DNA from 3 places in the Streptomyces sp. GQ60 genome. Region 3 is predicted to be linked to each of the others. Evidence: riboswitches for the same ligand, from Rfam matches in the RefSeq annotation. Region 3 holds a riboswitch; each other region holds the start of a gene.
The links. A riboswitch is a leader RNA that binds a small molecule or an ion and turns the genes downstream of it on or off. The one in region 3 is predicted to bind cyclic di-AMP.
Positions count from the first base shown of each region.

Region 1: another riboswitch for cyclic di-AMP. It lies ahead of AC6CKD_RS29585 (M23 family metallopeptidase); the one in region 3 lies ahead of AC6CKD_RS23445 (transglycosylase family protein).
Region 2: another riboswitch for cyclic di-AMP. It lies ahead of AC6CKD_RS14760 (M23 family metallopeptidase); the one in region 3 lies ahead of AC6CKD_RS23445 (transglycosylase family protein).

Region 1 covers NZ_JCAXEG010000015.1:114,276-119,171, forward strand. Annotated here, with positions in the region: gene hpnH (adenosyl-hopene transferase HpnH) at 1-482, shown strand, start outside; gene AC6CKD_RS29575 (aspartate aminotransferase family protein) at 479-1,861, shown strand; gene AC6CKD_RS29580 (tyrosine-protein phosphatase) at 1,905-2,726, opposite strand; cyclic di-AMP (ydaO/yuaA leader) riboswitch at 3,061-3,257, shown strand; gene AC6CKD_RS29585 (M23 family metallopeptidase) at 3,260-4,234, shown strand; gene AC6CKD_RS29590 (winged helix DNA-binding domain-containing protein) at 4,300-4,896, shown strand, end outside.
Region 2 covers NZ_JCAXEG010000005.1:131,330-136,225, reverse strand. Annotated here, with positions in the region: gene AC6CKD_RS14775 (bifunctional acetate--CoA ligase family protein/GNAT family N-acetyltransferase) at 1-692, opposite strand, end outside; gene AC6CKD_RS14770 (HPr family phosphocarrier protein) at 877-1,158, shown strand; gene AC6CKD_RS14765 (GntR family transcriptional regulator) at 1,479-2,144, opposite strand; gene AC6CKD_RS14760 (M23 family metallopeptidase) at 2,333-3,127, opposite strand; cyclic di-AMP (ydaO/yuaA leader) riboswitch at 3,140-3,299, opposite strand; gene AC6CKD_RS14755 (M16 family metallopeptidase) at 3,538-4,896, opposite strand, start outside.
Region 3 covers NZ_JCAXEG010000009.1:214,689-219,584, forward strand. Annotated here, with positions in the region: gene AC6CKD_RS23430 (transposase) at 151-918, shown strand; partial or broken gene AC6CKD_RS23435 (cytochrome P450) at 891-1,046, shown strand; gene AC6CKD_RS23440 (LysM peptidoglycan-binding domain-containing protein) at 1,190-2,302, shown strand; cyclic di-AMP (ydaO/yuaA leader) riboswitch at 2,579-2,750, shown strand; gene AC6CKD_RS23445 (transglycosylase family protein) at 2,753-3,454, shown strand; gene eno (phosphopyruvate hydratase) at 3,798-4,896, shown strand, end outside.

The DNA.
Region 1 (4,896 bases), on a different contig from region 3:
TCAACTACCTCAATGACGATCTCCAGGTCGACGAGATGATGATCTCGCCTGCCTACGCCTACGAAAGGGCCCCCGACCAGGAGCACTTCCTCGGCGTCGAACAGACTCGCGAACTGTTCAAGAAGGCTTTCTCGGGCGGCAACCGGCGGCGCTGGCGGCTCAACCACTCCCCGCTCTTCCTGGACTTCCTGGAAGGCAAAGCCGATTTCCCCTGCACCGCCTGGGCCATTCCGAACTACTCGCTCTTCGGCTGGCAGCGCCCCTGCTATCTGATGAGCGACGGGTACGTGCCCTCGTACCGGGAACTGATCGAGGACACCGACTGGAGCAAGTACGGCCGCGGCAAGGACCCGCGCTGCGCGAACTGCATGGCGCACTGCGGCTACGAGCCCACGGCCGTCCTGGCCACCATGGGCTCGTTGAAGGAGTCGCTGCGGGCGGCCCGCGAGACCGTGGGCGGGAACCGGGGCAAGCCGGCATGACCGGCTTCGACCTCGCCGCCCTGCTCGCCGAGCGGGGCGGCGAGCGGTACGAACTGCACGCCCGCCACCTCAACCACCAGCTGCCCCGGATGCTGCACACCATCGGCTTCGACAAGGTCTACGTGCGGGCCGAGGGAGCCCACTTCTGGGATGCCGAGGGGAACGACTACCTCGACATGCTGGCCGGCTTCGGGGTGATGGGCCTCGGCCGCCACCACCCGGTGGTCAGGCAGGCCCTGCACGACGTGCTGGACGCCCAGCTCGCGGACCTCACCCGCTTCGACTGCCAGCCGCTGCCCGGGCTGCTGGCGGAGAAGCTGCTCTCCCACAGTCCGCACCTGGACCGGGTCTTCTTCGGCAACAGCGGCACCGAGGCCGTGGAGACCGCCCTGAAGTTCGCCCGGTACGCCACCGGGCGCCCCAGGGTCCTCTACTGCGACCACGCCTTCCACGGGCTCACCACGGGCTCGCTCTCGGTCAACGGCGAGGCCGGCTTCCGCGACGGCTTCGCGCCGCTGCTGCCGGACACCGGGATCGCGCTCGGGGACCTGGCCGCGCTGGAGCGGGAGCTGAAGAAGGGGGACGTCGCGGCCTTCGTCGTGGAGCCGATCCAGGGCAAGGGGGTGCTCGCCGCCCCGCCCGGGTTCCTGCTCGCCGCGCAGGAGCTGCTGCACCGGTACGGGGCGCTGCTGATCGCGGACGAGGTGCAGACCGGCCTCGGACGGACCGGCGACTTCTACGCCTACCAGCACGAGGCCGGAGTCGAACCGGACCTGGTCTGCGTGGCCAAGGCCCTGTCCGGCGGCTACGTGCCCGTCGGTGCGACCCTGGGCAAGGACTGGATCTTCAAGAAGGTCTACTCCTCCATGGACCGGGTGCTCGTCCACTCCGCCAGCTTCGGCTCCAACGCGCAGGCGATGGCGGCCGGGCTCGCCGTCCTCTCCGTCATGGAGGACGAGCGGGTGGTGGCCAACGCCCGCTCGATGGGCGACCTGCTGCGCGGGCGGCTCGCCGCGCTCGTGGACGAGTACGAACTGCTCCACGCGGTACGGGGGCGCGGGCTGATGATCGGCATCGAGTTCGGCCGGCCGTCCTCGCTGGGCCTGCGGAGCCGCTGGAGCATGCTGCAGGCGGCGCGCAAGGGGCTGTTCGCGCAGATGGTCGTGGTGCCGCTGTTGCAGAAGCACCGGATCCTCACGCAGGTCTCCGGCGATCACCTGGAAGTGATCAAGCTGATCCCGCCGCTGATCGTGGACGAGGCGGACGTCGACCGGTTCGTCGGCGCCTTCCGTGCGGTCATGGACGAGGCCCACGGGGGCGGCGCGCTGATGTGGGACTTCGGCCGGACACTGGTGAGGCAGGCCGTCGCCAACCGCTGAACCGCCCGTCGGTTCAGCGGGCGGCGGCCCGCCTCGTGGGGCGTCAGTCCAGCAGCCGGTAGCGGAGCCGGCCGAGGGTCTCGGGCGTGAGTCCGAGGCCGTCGGCGAGGTAGCGCTCCACCCCGCCCCACTCCTCGTCGATCGCGTCGAAGGCCGTGGTCAGATATGTGGCGCGGGCGTCGAAGAGCGGGGCGAGCAGCTCCATCACCTCGGGGGCGCGGGCCTCGGGCGAGTCGCTGCCCCGGCGGACCCGGTAGCGGTTGTGCGGGGCGTTCGACTCCAGGTAGTCCGCGACGATCGCCTCCCGCTCGACGCCCAGCGCGAGCAGGGTGACGGCGATCGACAGGCCTGCCCGGTCCTTCCCGGCGGCGCAGTGCATGAGGGCCGGGACGCTGTCCTCGGCGAGCGCGTGCACGACCCGGCTGTGCTCGGCCGTACGGGTCCGGATCATCGTCCGGTACGAACGCGACATCCGCGCGGCGGCCTTGCCCTCGCCGAGGATCTCGCGGAGCTGCGCCAGGTCCCCTTCGCGGACCATCTTCCAGAACTCCCCGCCGTCGGCCGGATCCGACAGCGGAATGCCGACGTTGCGCACACCGGGCAGCTCCACGTCCGGACCCTCCAGCGCGTGGTCGGCGCCGTTGCGGAAGTCGAAGACGGTGTGCAGTCCCAGCGATCCGAGGAATTCCGCGTCGCTTTCGGTGGCATGCGCCAGATGTCCGCTTCGGAACAGTCGTCCCGACTTGACCCTTCGGCCGTCCACGGTCGGCAACCCGCCCACGTCACGGAAGTTGCGCACGCCGGTCAGTGCCGGTTCCACCGGTATTGGACCGGTGTGGGGGCTCTGGGGTATCTGCTGGGTCACAGGGGCTCCTCCGTGTCGTCCGTATCGTCCGTGCGGTCGTCGCCGCGCGTGTCCGAATTACGCCACTTGCTGACAACTTGCCATAGCGAGAGGCGAGATCGGACACCTCCCCGTGAGCCAGATCATACGGTGACCGTGAGTGCCTGATCGCGAATGGCGAATTCCCCTGTCGGGACGGCTGTTGGGGGTGGGGAATGGACGGAGGGTGACCGGAATTCCGTCGGTCCATCATCCCCGGGAATCCATTGGGGAATTCGGGACTTGTTCCGTGCGGGCAGGCTCGATTACCTTCGCGATCGATCCGGATGGACCGCCTAATCCTGCCGCCGTCCGGAAACCGCACCCGACTATTCACGCGCGCGGCAGGAGCGGGGGAACCAGGTAAGCCGCTGTTCCGGAGTTCCTTCGGGATCTTTACAACGGGACAGCTCGGGGTGAAGCCGTGCACGTGCCGTTCAACGGCACGTGCACGGCCGGACATCTCCAGTCCGAACCCGACAGCTCACCTCGCAGGCGTCGGAGAGGAATTCGCCATGTCCGGAACGGGTAAGCACCGCCGTCCCAAGTCCCGCTCGATATCCCGCGGGTTCGCCGCCGCGGGCACCGGTGGCGCGGCCCTCGCGCTTCCGCTGCTCGGCGCCACCGGCGCCCACGCCGCGGGGGCCCCGGCCGCCGCGACCGCCGCCGCTCCGGTGCAGGCCCCGCAGGCCGCGCCCGCCCTCCAGGCGGCTCCCGCCGCCGCGCAGGGCGTCCCCACCGTCTACACCGTGGTGCCGGGCGACTACCTCTCCAAGATCGCCGAGCGTCAGCACCTCACCGGTGGCTGGGAGCAGCTCTACGCGGACAACCGCGAGGCCGTCGGCACCGACCCGTCGCTGATCCACCCGGGCCTGAAGCTCACCCTCGGTGCGAAGGCTCCGGCGGCGGCGGCCGAGTCCGCGCCGGCCGCATCGCCGAAGCCGGCGAAGAAGTCCGCTTCTTCCGGTTCTTCCACTTCTGGCGATTCGTCGGATTCATCGGATTCCTCCGATGAGGTCGCCGCGCCCGCCGCCAAGGCGCCCGCCGCCAAGGTTCCCGCCAAGCAGCAGGGCGGCTCCACGTCGACCGGCTTCGTCGCCCCGGTCGGCGGCGGCCCGTCCACCGCGTACAGGGCCTCCGGCGCCATGTGGTCCAGCGGCTACCACACCGGTGTCGACTTCTCCGCGAGCACCGGCACCACCGTCAAGGCGGTCGGCGCCGGCACCGTCGTCTCCGCCGGGTGGAGCGGCTCGTACGGCAACGAGGTCGTCATCCGGCACGCCGACGGCAAGTACAGCCAGTACGCGCACCTCTCCCAGCTGTCCGTCTCGTCCGGCCAGAGCGTCACCGGCGGCCAGACCATCGGCCTCTCCGGCTCCACGGGCAACTCGACCGGCCCGCACCTGCACTTCGAGATCCGCACCGGCCCCTCGTACGGCTCGGACATCGACCCGCTGGCCTACCTCCGGTCGAAGGGCGTCACCATCTGAATCCGGGGCACTGTCGGAGGTGCCGGTTAGGCTGCCCGTTTCGACGGGGGACGGGCGGTCACGGCATGCAGGTCAGCGCAGGGGAGCTCAACCGCTCCACGCTCGCACGGCAGTTGCTCCTGCGGCGTGAGGTGATGGACGTAGGGGACGCGGTCCGCAGGGTGGTCGCCCTGCAGGCGCAGCACGCGGCCTCGCCCTATCTCGCGCTGTGGAACCGGCTCGCCGGCTTCGACCCGGCAGACCTCGACGCCGCCTTCGCGGGGCGCGAGGTCGTCAAGTCGACGTTGATGCGGCTGACCCTGCACGCCGTGCACGCGGAGGACTACCGGCCCTTCCGGGAGGCGGTGCAGCCCTCCGTACGGGCCGCCAGGCTCGGGACCCGTTTCACGGACTCGGGGCTGACGGCCGAGGACGCCGACGTCCTGGTGCCGGAGCTGCTGGACTTCGCCGACCGGCCCCGTACGACGGCGGAGTGCGAGGCCTGGCTCGGACACCGGCTGGGAGCGCCGCCGAGGCCCGGAGCGTGGTGGGGGCTGCGGCAGTACGCACCCCTGCAGCACGCGCCCACCGCCGCGCCCTGGTCGTTCGGGGAGCGCCCCTCCTACGTCGCGCCCCCGAGCCGGCCGCGCACCGTACCGGCGGACCCGGAGGCGGCGGAGGAG
Region 2 (4,896 bases), on a different contig from region 3:
AGGGCCGCCGCACCCACGCCGGCGAGGGAGCGGCTGACTCCGATCACCGCCACCGAGCCGGGGGCCAGCAGCCGCTGGACGGAGCGGGCCTCGGCACGCTGTTCGCGGGCGCGCTGGACGGCGAGGGACTCGGCGGTCGGTTCGAGGTCGAGCGTGAGGTGGACGGAGCCGTCTTCGAAGCTGCGCTTCTGCTGGTAGCCGGCGTCGGTGAACACCTTGATCATCTTGCTGTTGGCGGGCAGCACTTCGGCCGCGAAACGGCGGATCCCCCGTTCGCGGGCCACCGCGCCGATGTGTTCGAGCAGGGCGGAGGCGACGCCGCGTCCCTGGTGGGCGTCCTGGACGAGGAAGGCGACCTCGGCCTCGTCGGAGGGCCCGGTGGCCGAGCGGCCGTCGGCGCCGATCCGGTCGTAGCGGACGGTGGCGATGAACTCGCCGCCGATCGTCGCGGCGAGGCCGACGCGGTCCACGTAGTCGTGGTGCGTGAAGCGGTGCACGTCGCGGTCGGAGAGCCGGGGGTAGGGCGCGAAGAACCGGTAGTACTTGGACTCGTCCGAGACCTGCTCGTAGAAGCTGACCAGCCGGCCCGCGTCGTCGGTGGTGATGGGCCGGATCCGGGCGGTTCCGCCGTCGCGAAGGACGACGTCGGCTTCCCAGTGATCCGGGTACGAGGGGTCGGACTCGGTGGTCATGGGGTCACCTTAAGGCTCGAACGGGCCGAGTGGCCTGGGCGCGGCGCATCGGGCAAGCTGGGTCGGATCAGGGCAAGCTGGGGTAGGTCGAACGGCGGGAAACTCGGGCCGAAGGTCGGTTCGACCATTCCGGACGCCGTGAGAGACTGGTCTAGACAACCGTAAGAACCTGAAGGGCATCACCATGGCAGAGCGCCGCGTCAACGTCGGCTGGGCCGAGGGCCTGCACGCTCGTCCCGCCTCGATCTTCGTCCGCGCGACGACCGCTTCCGGCGTCCCGGTGACCATCGCGAAGGCCGGCGGCGACCCCGTCAACGCCGCCTCCATGCTGGCGGTTCTGGGCCTGGGCGCCCAGGGCGGCGAGGAGATCGTCCTCTCGTCCGAGGCCGACGGCGCCGAGGTCGCACTGGACCGCCTCGCGAAGCTGGTCGCCGAGGGCCTCGAGGAGCTCCCCGAGACCGTCTGACCCTTCGGGTTCGACCCGCAGGACTCGCAGGACCCGCAGGACTTGCACGGCGAAGCCGTTGCCCCCGGCCACCACGGTCGAGGGCAACGGCTTCGCTGCTTTTCGCGCGGGAATGCCGGTCGGCCCCCCGACCTCCGACCCCCGAACCCGCCGGGCTCATCGACCGCATCGACGCATCGACTCGGACGGAAATGCGCGCACCGCGCTTTCCGGCACACTTTCCGAAACACTCGATTCCGGTGGGCAGAATTCAAGCGGAATGGCGCCCGGCACGGGAATTGCGACCCCGCCGGATATCCCACCTTTGTATACGGCGTTTGTTAATGCGGAACGCTCGCCGTGTTTACGGCAGGTTGCAAAGTCCTCACGCGCATCCGGTGCGCCCCCGCCGCCCGGTCCACGTGCGCCGCGGTCAGCGCCCGGGCCCGCTCGGCGTCGCCCCGGGCCACCGCGTCCACGATCGCACCGTGCTCGGCCCAGGACTCCACGGGCCGCACCGGGGCCTCGACCACGTACATCCAGGCCACCTTGTGCCGCATCTGGGTGAGCAGCGCGATCAGCCCGGGGCTGCCCGAGGCCTGGGAGAGCGTCTCGTGGAACCAGCCGCCCAGGGAGCGCAGATCCTCCTCCTGGCCCCTCCTGGCCCGCTCCTGACCCAGCCTGACGAGCCCGCGCAGCACCTTGAGGTGGGCCTCGCTGCGCCGCCGGGCCGCCCGGGCGGCCGCGAGGGGCTCCAGCAGCATCCGCAGCTCCAGCAGGTCGGCGGCCTCCTGCTCGGTCGGCTCGGCCACGCAGGCGCCCGCGTGCCGGCGGGTGGTCACGAACCCCTCGGACTCCAGCGTGCGCAGCGCCTCGCGCACCGGGACCCGCGAGACTCCGTAACGGCGCGCCAGTACCTCCTCGGTCAGCCGGCTGCCGGGCCCGAACACCCCGGAGACGATGTCGTCGCGGATCGCTGTGCATACCGTGTGCGCGGGAATACGCAAGACCGGAACCTCCGCCTTTTCTCGTATGGCTGTGCGCGTTGCGACTCTATTGCAACACACGATAATTTCCGAGGACGGCCGGAAATACGAAACATTCACACAACGCGAAGCACGCAGCACGAAGCACGAAGGCCCCGGCTCGAAGAGAGCCGGGGCCTTCACGGAAGTCGTGCGGTGCGACGGTGGGGTCAGAGGGTGACGCCGTGCGAGCGCAGGTACGCGACCGGGTTGATGTCCGAGCCGTAGTCGGCGCCGGTGCGGGCCTCGAAGTGCAGGTGCGCGCCGCTGGAGTTGCCGGTGTTGCCCGAGAGGCCGATCTGCTGGCCCGGGGCGACCTGCTGGCCGGCCCTGACGCTCACCGAGTGCAGGTGGCCGTACTGGGTGTACGTGCCGTCGGCGTGCTTGATGACGACGTTGTTGCCGTACGCGCCGCCCCAGCCCGCCTCGACCACGGTGCCCAGGCCGACCGAGCGCACGGAGGTGCCGGAGTCGGCGTGGAAGTCGATGCCGGTGTGGCTGCCGGAGGACCACATGGCGCCGCCCGCGTGGTACTGCGTGCTGACGTAGGAGCCGTCGATCGGGGAGACGAAGGTGTTGAGGCGCTTGCGCTCCTCTTCGCGGGCGGCGCGCTCGGCGGCCTCGCGCTCGGCCTTGGCCTGGGCTTCGGCCTTCGCCTTGGCCTCGGCGGCCCGCTGCTTGGCCTCGGCCTCGGCCTGCGCCTTGGCGGCGGCGGCCTCGGCGGCCCGCTGCTGGGAGTGGGCCTGGGCCTCGACGTCACCGGCGAGCTCGTCTGCCACCACGATGGTGTTGAGGCTGCCGGTGTCCTCGAAGGAGGGGGAATTGTCCGCGGCGAACGCGGGACCCGCCAGGGAGCCGACGACGCCGGTGGCGGCGAGGGCGGCTATGCCGGCGTAGCCGGCGGTCCTGCGGCTCATACGGCTCGAACCACGGTGCTTGCCGGCGGCACTACTGCCAAACGCCATGAAGGGGCTGATCCTTTCCTTCCCTCTCGCCTACCGGGTTAGCTGACGGGTTCGGAGCAGGAAGGTCTCCTACGGGCCCCCTCTTGCGAGGCGGTCCGATTCACCCCAGGGACACAAGTGGGTCCCCGGCTCCCCAGGCTCGCGCCTGACGGGGACTCGGCGATCGCTGTCCGGTGCCGCGGATGCGGCGGTTACGACTGACGAACAGCACGGCCGACGCTAGGCGGATCATCAGTCAATCGCCAAACAGACACGCCATTTTGTTGCGTACGCCACACCACATACAAGCAACCACACGACTTAAGGAACAGGCAAGACAAAAGGGACTCCGGCGGGCAAACCGCCGGAGTCCCCTGTCGGAGCCCCTTGTCGACGGGCCAGTTGGCGACCCGTCGGCAGTCAACGGACGGTCAGTTGGCGACCACGGCCACTTCGCCGATCCCGAGGGCCCGCACCGGCTCTTCGATCTGCGAGGCGTCGCCGACCAGGACCGTGACCAGGCGGTCCACCGGGAAGGCGCTGACGACCGCCGAAGTGGCCTCCACCGTGCCGGTTTCGGCGAGCCGCGCGTACAACTGCGCCTGGTAGTCGTCCGGAAGCTCCTGCTCGACCTGGTCGGCGAGCGTGCCCGCGACGGAGGCCGCCGTCTCGAACTTCAGCGGTGCCACCCCCACCAAGTTCTGCACGGCCACGTCCCGTTCGGCGTCGGTCAGGCCGCCCTGCGCCAGGGTGCGCAGCACCGTCCAGAGGTCCTCCAGGGCCGGGCCGGTGTTCGGGGTGTCCACCGAGCCGCTGATGGCGAGCATCGAGGCGCCCTTGCCGTCGGCCGTGGAGCGCAGCACCTGTCCGAAGGCGCGCACGCCGTACGTGTACCCCTTCTCCTCGCGCAGCACCTTGTCCAGCCGGGACGTGAGGGTGCCGCCCAGGCAGTACGTGCCGAGCACCTGGGGCGCCCAGACCCGGTCGTGCCGGTCGGCGCCGATGCGGCCGATCAGCAACTGCGTCTGGACCGCGCCGGGCCGGTCCACGATGACCACGCGGCCCGTGTCGTCGGCGGTGATCGGCGGGACCGGGCGCGGGGCGGTGGTGTCACCGGTCCACGCGCCCAGGGTGTCGGCCAGGACGGCGTCCAGGTCGATGCCGGTCAGGTCGCCGACGACCACCGCGGTGGCGGTCGCGGGGCGCACGTGGGCCTCGTAGAAGGCCCGTACGGCCGCGGAGTCGATGCGGGCGACCGTCTCCTCTGTTCCCTGACGCGGGCGGGACATCCGCAGGGAGGCCGGGAACAGCTCCTTCGAGAGTTCCTTGGCGGCACGGCGCTGCGGGTTGGCGCTCTCGTGCGGGATCTCGTCGAGCCGGTTGCGCACCAGGCGGTCGACCTCGGCGTCGGCGAAGGCCGGCGTGCGCAGCGCCTCGGCGACCAGGCCCAGCGCCTTGTGCAGGCGGGAGGCCGGGACCTCCAGGGAGACCCGCAGGCCGGGGTGGTCGGCGTGCGCGTCGAGGGTGGCGCCGCAGCGCTCCAGCTCTGCGGCGAAGTCCTCGGCGGACCGCTTGTCGGTGCCCTCGGACAGGGCGCGGACCATGATCGTGGCCACGCCGTCGAGGCCCTCGGGCTCCGCGTCGAGCGGGGCGGCGAGGTTGATCTCGACCGCCACCACCTGCTGGCCCGGGCGGTGGCAGCGCAGCAGGGTCAGGCCGTTGGCCAGTACCCCGCGCTCGGGGGCCGGGAAGGCCCACGGCTGCGGCTCGCCGGCCTCGGGGCGCGGGTG
Region 3 (4,896 bases):
GAACCGGTCCTCGAGCTCTGCGTCACCTACCGGAAGGACGGCGGCAAGACAGCGGTGGACGGGGACGGACGTCGCAAGTACGGAGATGCCGTCAAGATCCCCATGCCGGAAGCCTTCGACGCGGCACGTCGAGCGCAGCTCCGTTCCGCCATGGACGGACTCAGCATCGAACGTCGTCGCGAGAACTCCCTGTACCCGCTCTCCACACGGATCAAGGGCAACTGCGGTGAGAGCTACACCGGCGGAGGCGTGCGAGGTCCCGAGAAGCGCCTGTACCGCTGCAAGGGGAACGCCGGCGGGTGTGACGACGTGTACCTGCAAGCAGACGAGGTCGAGAACGAGGTCTGGGAACAGCGCACGAACTTCCTCGGCGAGGAGCACCTCCGGGAGCGGGTTCGCGGGACACGTCTGCACCTGGGTACTCCCGGCTTGGAAGAGAAGCTGGAACTGTTCAGGCTGTTCGATGTCCACGTCGAGGTCGAGAACCACCGCTTCAAGAACAAGGCCGGTGCGCGCTGCCCGGTGACGCAGTGGCACGTGTCCGCGAAGCGGGACGTACCGGCTGATGTGATGGAGGAGGAGTGGGACGGCGTGCGGAGCATCCTGGAAGCGATCTACCCGCCCGCTTCGTTCACCAAGACCAAGATCGACCTGAGGCTGGCGCTGAACGGCATGCTGCACCGTCTGCGTACGGGGATCGCCTGGAAGGAGATCCCGGCGGAGTTCGGGCCGGCACAGCGCATCCGTGAGCGGCAACTCTCCTGGTGGCAGCGGGGGGCGTGGCCCCTGCTCGTGGCACGGCTGAACGAGCGGCGTGCGGGGACGCCTGTCTACGTCCGCCCCACCATCCCGCCGCTGCGAGTGACGGTGCGCGTGGCCGAGTCCCTGCTGGTGCTGTCTGGCTCGCGACCCTGCTGACGCGGCTGCCCGATCTGGAACTGGCCGTGGCTCCCGGGGAGCTGCGCTGGCGCGGGGGGCTCATCATGCGGGGTCTGCGGACGCTCCCGGTCCGCTTCAGTGCTGAAATCACCCCCCAAAACACCTGAAACCTGCCTGACCGGAAGTCAGTTCGCTGCCCAAACTTGTGACCGGCGTTCGAAGGCCGCTAGGTTCTGCCGTTACCCCGCCGTTATGCGAAAGGTGCAACCTCATGCGTTCCGGGAACGGCCGCCACAGACGCCCCCGACAAGTGCCCGCACTTGTCGTCACCGCCGGAGTCACCGGCACCGCCCTCGCCCTGCCGCTGCTCGCCGCCACCGGCGCGAGCGCCGCGGAGACCTCCACGTGGGACAAGGTCGCCGAGTGCGAGAGCGGCGGCACGTGGAGCGCCAACTTCGGCAGCGGCTCGTACGGCGGGCTGCAGTTCAGTCAGGAGCAGTGGAAGAACGCCGGCGGGCTCGACTTCGCCGAGCGCGCCGACCTCGCCAGCCGCTCCCAGCAGATCGCCGTGGCCGAGCGGGTCCTGGCCTCCCAGGGCCCACAGGCGTGGCCGCTGTGCGGGGTGCCGGCCGGTCTGACGCAGGACGCGCCCGCCGCCGTGGTGGACCCGGGCCTGCCCGCCGGGTCCGGGTCCGTCGCGCCCACTCCGTCCCGCCCGGACGACGCGGTGCCCCACACGGGCTCGGGCAAGCCGTCCACGGACTTCGGGGCCCCGACGCAGCAGATCCCGGCCCCGTCGGACTCGCCGCTGCCCGACTATCCGATCGGCGTGCCCGGCGAACTGCCCGTCATGCCCTCGCCGGACCTCCAGACGTCGCCTCCCGGACTCCCGGGCGACCCGACGGCTCCCACGAGCCCGGTGGACCCGACCGCACCCGTGGACCCGACGGCTCCGGCGGACCCCGCGACTCCGGCGCCCCCGTCCGCGGACCCGACCGCACCCGTGGACCCGACGGCTCCGGCGAACCCGTCCGGCCCGGGCGACTCCACGAACCCGACGAACCCGGGTAATGCGGAGAACCAAGCCAACCCGGCCATTCCGGTCAACCCGGTTGATCCCACCGCCCCGACGGCTCCGGCCGCACCCGGCGAGTCCACCGCCCCGAGCGACCCGGCGGCCCCCGGCGCGACCGAGGGCAGCGGCAGGCACCGCGGCCCGGCCGCCGTCGAAGCGCCCGTCGCGCCTGACGCCGCGTCGGACCCGACGTACACCGTGAAGGAAGGCGACAGCCTCATCGCGATCGCGGACGCCAACGGAGTGAAGGGCGGCTGGAAGGGGCTCTATGAGGCCAACGAGCAGGTCATCGGCGGCGACGCGGACCTGATCAAGCCCGGTCAGAACCTGGATCTAACGCATCAATAAGGGCACTTAAGGCGCCCGGAACCAGCTGATTGTCCGTTTTCTGTAAGTGAGACATGTGTCTCTCTAGGCCAACTGGCGTGTCTGGTTCGGAGGGTTCTGCAAACCCCGCTCTCACCTGCGCAAACACCCTTCGGGGGAGCGCAAGTAGGCACCCTTTCCCCCCGATGTCCCTCGTTGAACATCGGGGGGAGACCTGTCTACCTTCTGAATCGCCCGCCACCGCGGGCTCCTTCGACCGCATCGCCGAATCCTGCCGGCGGACGGAGGGAACACTCGTCGCGTAAAGCGCCGAAGGCAGGAGCGGGGGAACCAAGGTAGGCGCCGGAACCGGCCGTTGAGAGACGGTCATGGAACCGGCTAGGGGTTAAGCCGAGCGCTAGGTCGCTCGGCCGGGCACTCACTCGCCCGAACCCGACAGCTCACCTCGTAGGCGTCGGTGAGGAGAACTCCATGCTGCTTTCGGGCAAGGGCAAGCACCGTCGCGGTTCCAAGGCCGTCCGCATCGTCACGCTCGCCGGTGTCGCCGGTGTCGCCGTCGCGGCTCCGCTGATGGCCGCGGGCACCGCCTCGGCCGCGACCGCTTCCGAGTGGGACCGCGTCGCCTCGTGCGAGTCCGGCGGCAACTGGTCCATCAACACGGGCAACGGCTACTACGGCGGCCTGCAGTTCTCGTCCTCCACGTGGGCGGCGTACGGCGGCAAGGCGTACGCCTCGCAGGCCAACCAGGCCTCCAAGTCGCAGCAGATAGCCATCGCAGAGAAGGTCCTCAAGGGTCAGGGCAAGGGCGCCTGGCCGTCCTGTGGCGTCGGCCTGTCGAACTCCTCCTACACCGGCGGTTCGGCGCAGGCCCCGGCCAAGCCGAAGGCCCAGCCGAAGCCCGCGCCGAAGCAGGAGAAGAAGGCCGAGCCGAAGAAGGAGACCAAGCGCGTCGAGGCTCCGACCACCCGCTCCGACCGCCCGGCCGCCGCGCCGACGTCCGAAGCCCCCAAGACGGGCAACGGCTCCTACGCGGTCAAGTCCGGCGACACGCTGGGTGCGATCGCCGACGCGAACAACGTGTCCGGTGGCTGGGAGAAGCTCTACGAGCTCAACAAGGACATCGTCTCGGACGCCGACCTGATCTTCCCGGGCCAGAAGCTGAAGCTCAGCTGAACCCGAAGGTGAGGCCGGAGCTGAACCCCGGCTGAAACCTGTGGGAACGGTCGTGGCCGCTTTCGCGACACGCAGTAGTTCCACCGCGCAATTCCACCGCCCGGCGCGCAACCCCCTTCGCGCCGGGCGGTGCTGTGTGCGGGTGGCTCCGGCCTGACGGTGCCTCCGGAAAGCCGGTGATCAAGGGTCCTATGTCCTGTAAGAGGGGCATTCAGGCCCTTTTTCGTCCCAGCCCCCGGGCGGTCGGCCGGCCGAGTGCCCAGAGCCGGTTAGGCTCTAAGCGGCAAGGCCATCCCACGGCCTGACACGCCACCGCACACCCAGCGTCACATCCCAGAAGGAGATGCTCGTGCCGTCCATCGACGTCGTCGTAGCCCGGGAAATCCTGGACTCCCGAGGCAACCCCACGGTCGAGGTCGAGGTGGGCCTCGACGATGGCAGCACCGGCCGTGCTGCAGTCCCGTCCGGCGCCTCCACCGGAGCGTTCGAAGCCGTAGAGCTCCGTGACGGTGACCCCAACCGCTACATGGGCAAGGGCGTAGAGAAGGCCGTCCTCGCCGTCATCGAGCAGATCGGCCCGGAGCTCGTCGGCTACGACGCCACCGAGCAGCGCCTGATCGACCAGGCGATGATCGACCTGGACGCCACCGAGAACAAGGGCTCCCTCGGAGCCAACGCCATCCTCGGTGTCTCCCTCGCCGTGGCGCACGCCGCGTCCGAGGCCTCGGACCTGCCGCTCTTCCGCTACCTCGGCGGCCCGAACGCGCACCTGCTGCCCGTTCCGATGATGAACATCCTGAACGGTGGGTCGCACGCCGACTCCAACGTCGACATCCAGGAGTTCATGATCGCCCCGATCGGCGCGGAGTCCTTCTCCGAGGCCCTTCGCTGGGGTGCCGAGGTCTACCACACCCTCAAGAAGGTCCTGCACACCAAGGGCCTCTCCACCGGTCTGGGCGACGAGGGCGGCTTCGCGCCGAACCTGGAGTCGAACCGCGCCGCGCTCGACCTCATCGTCGAGGCGATCAAGCAGGCCGGCTACGTCCCGGGCACCCAGATCGCGCTCGCGCTCGACGTCGCCGCGTCCGAGTTCTACAAGGACGGCAACTACGAGTTCGAGGGCAAGTCCCGCTCGGCCGCCGAGATGACCGACTACTACGCCGAGCTCGTCGAGGCGTACCCGCTCGTCTCCATCGAGGACCCGCTCTTCGAGGACGACTGGTCGGGCTGGAAGACCCTCACCGACCGCCTGGGCTCCAAGGTCCAGATCGTCGGCGACGACCTCTTCGTCACCAACCCCGAGCGTCTCGCCCGCGGCATCGAAGAGGGCTCGGCGAACGCCCTGCTCGTCAAGGTGAACCAGATCGGTTCGCTGACCGAGACCCTGGACGCCGTCGAGATGGCCCAGCGCAACGGCTTCAAGTGCATGATGTCGCACCGCT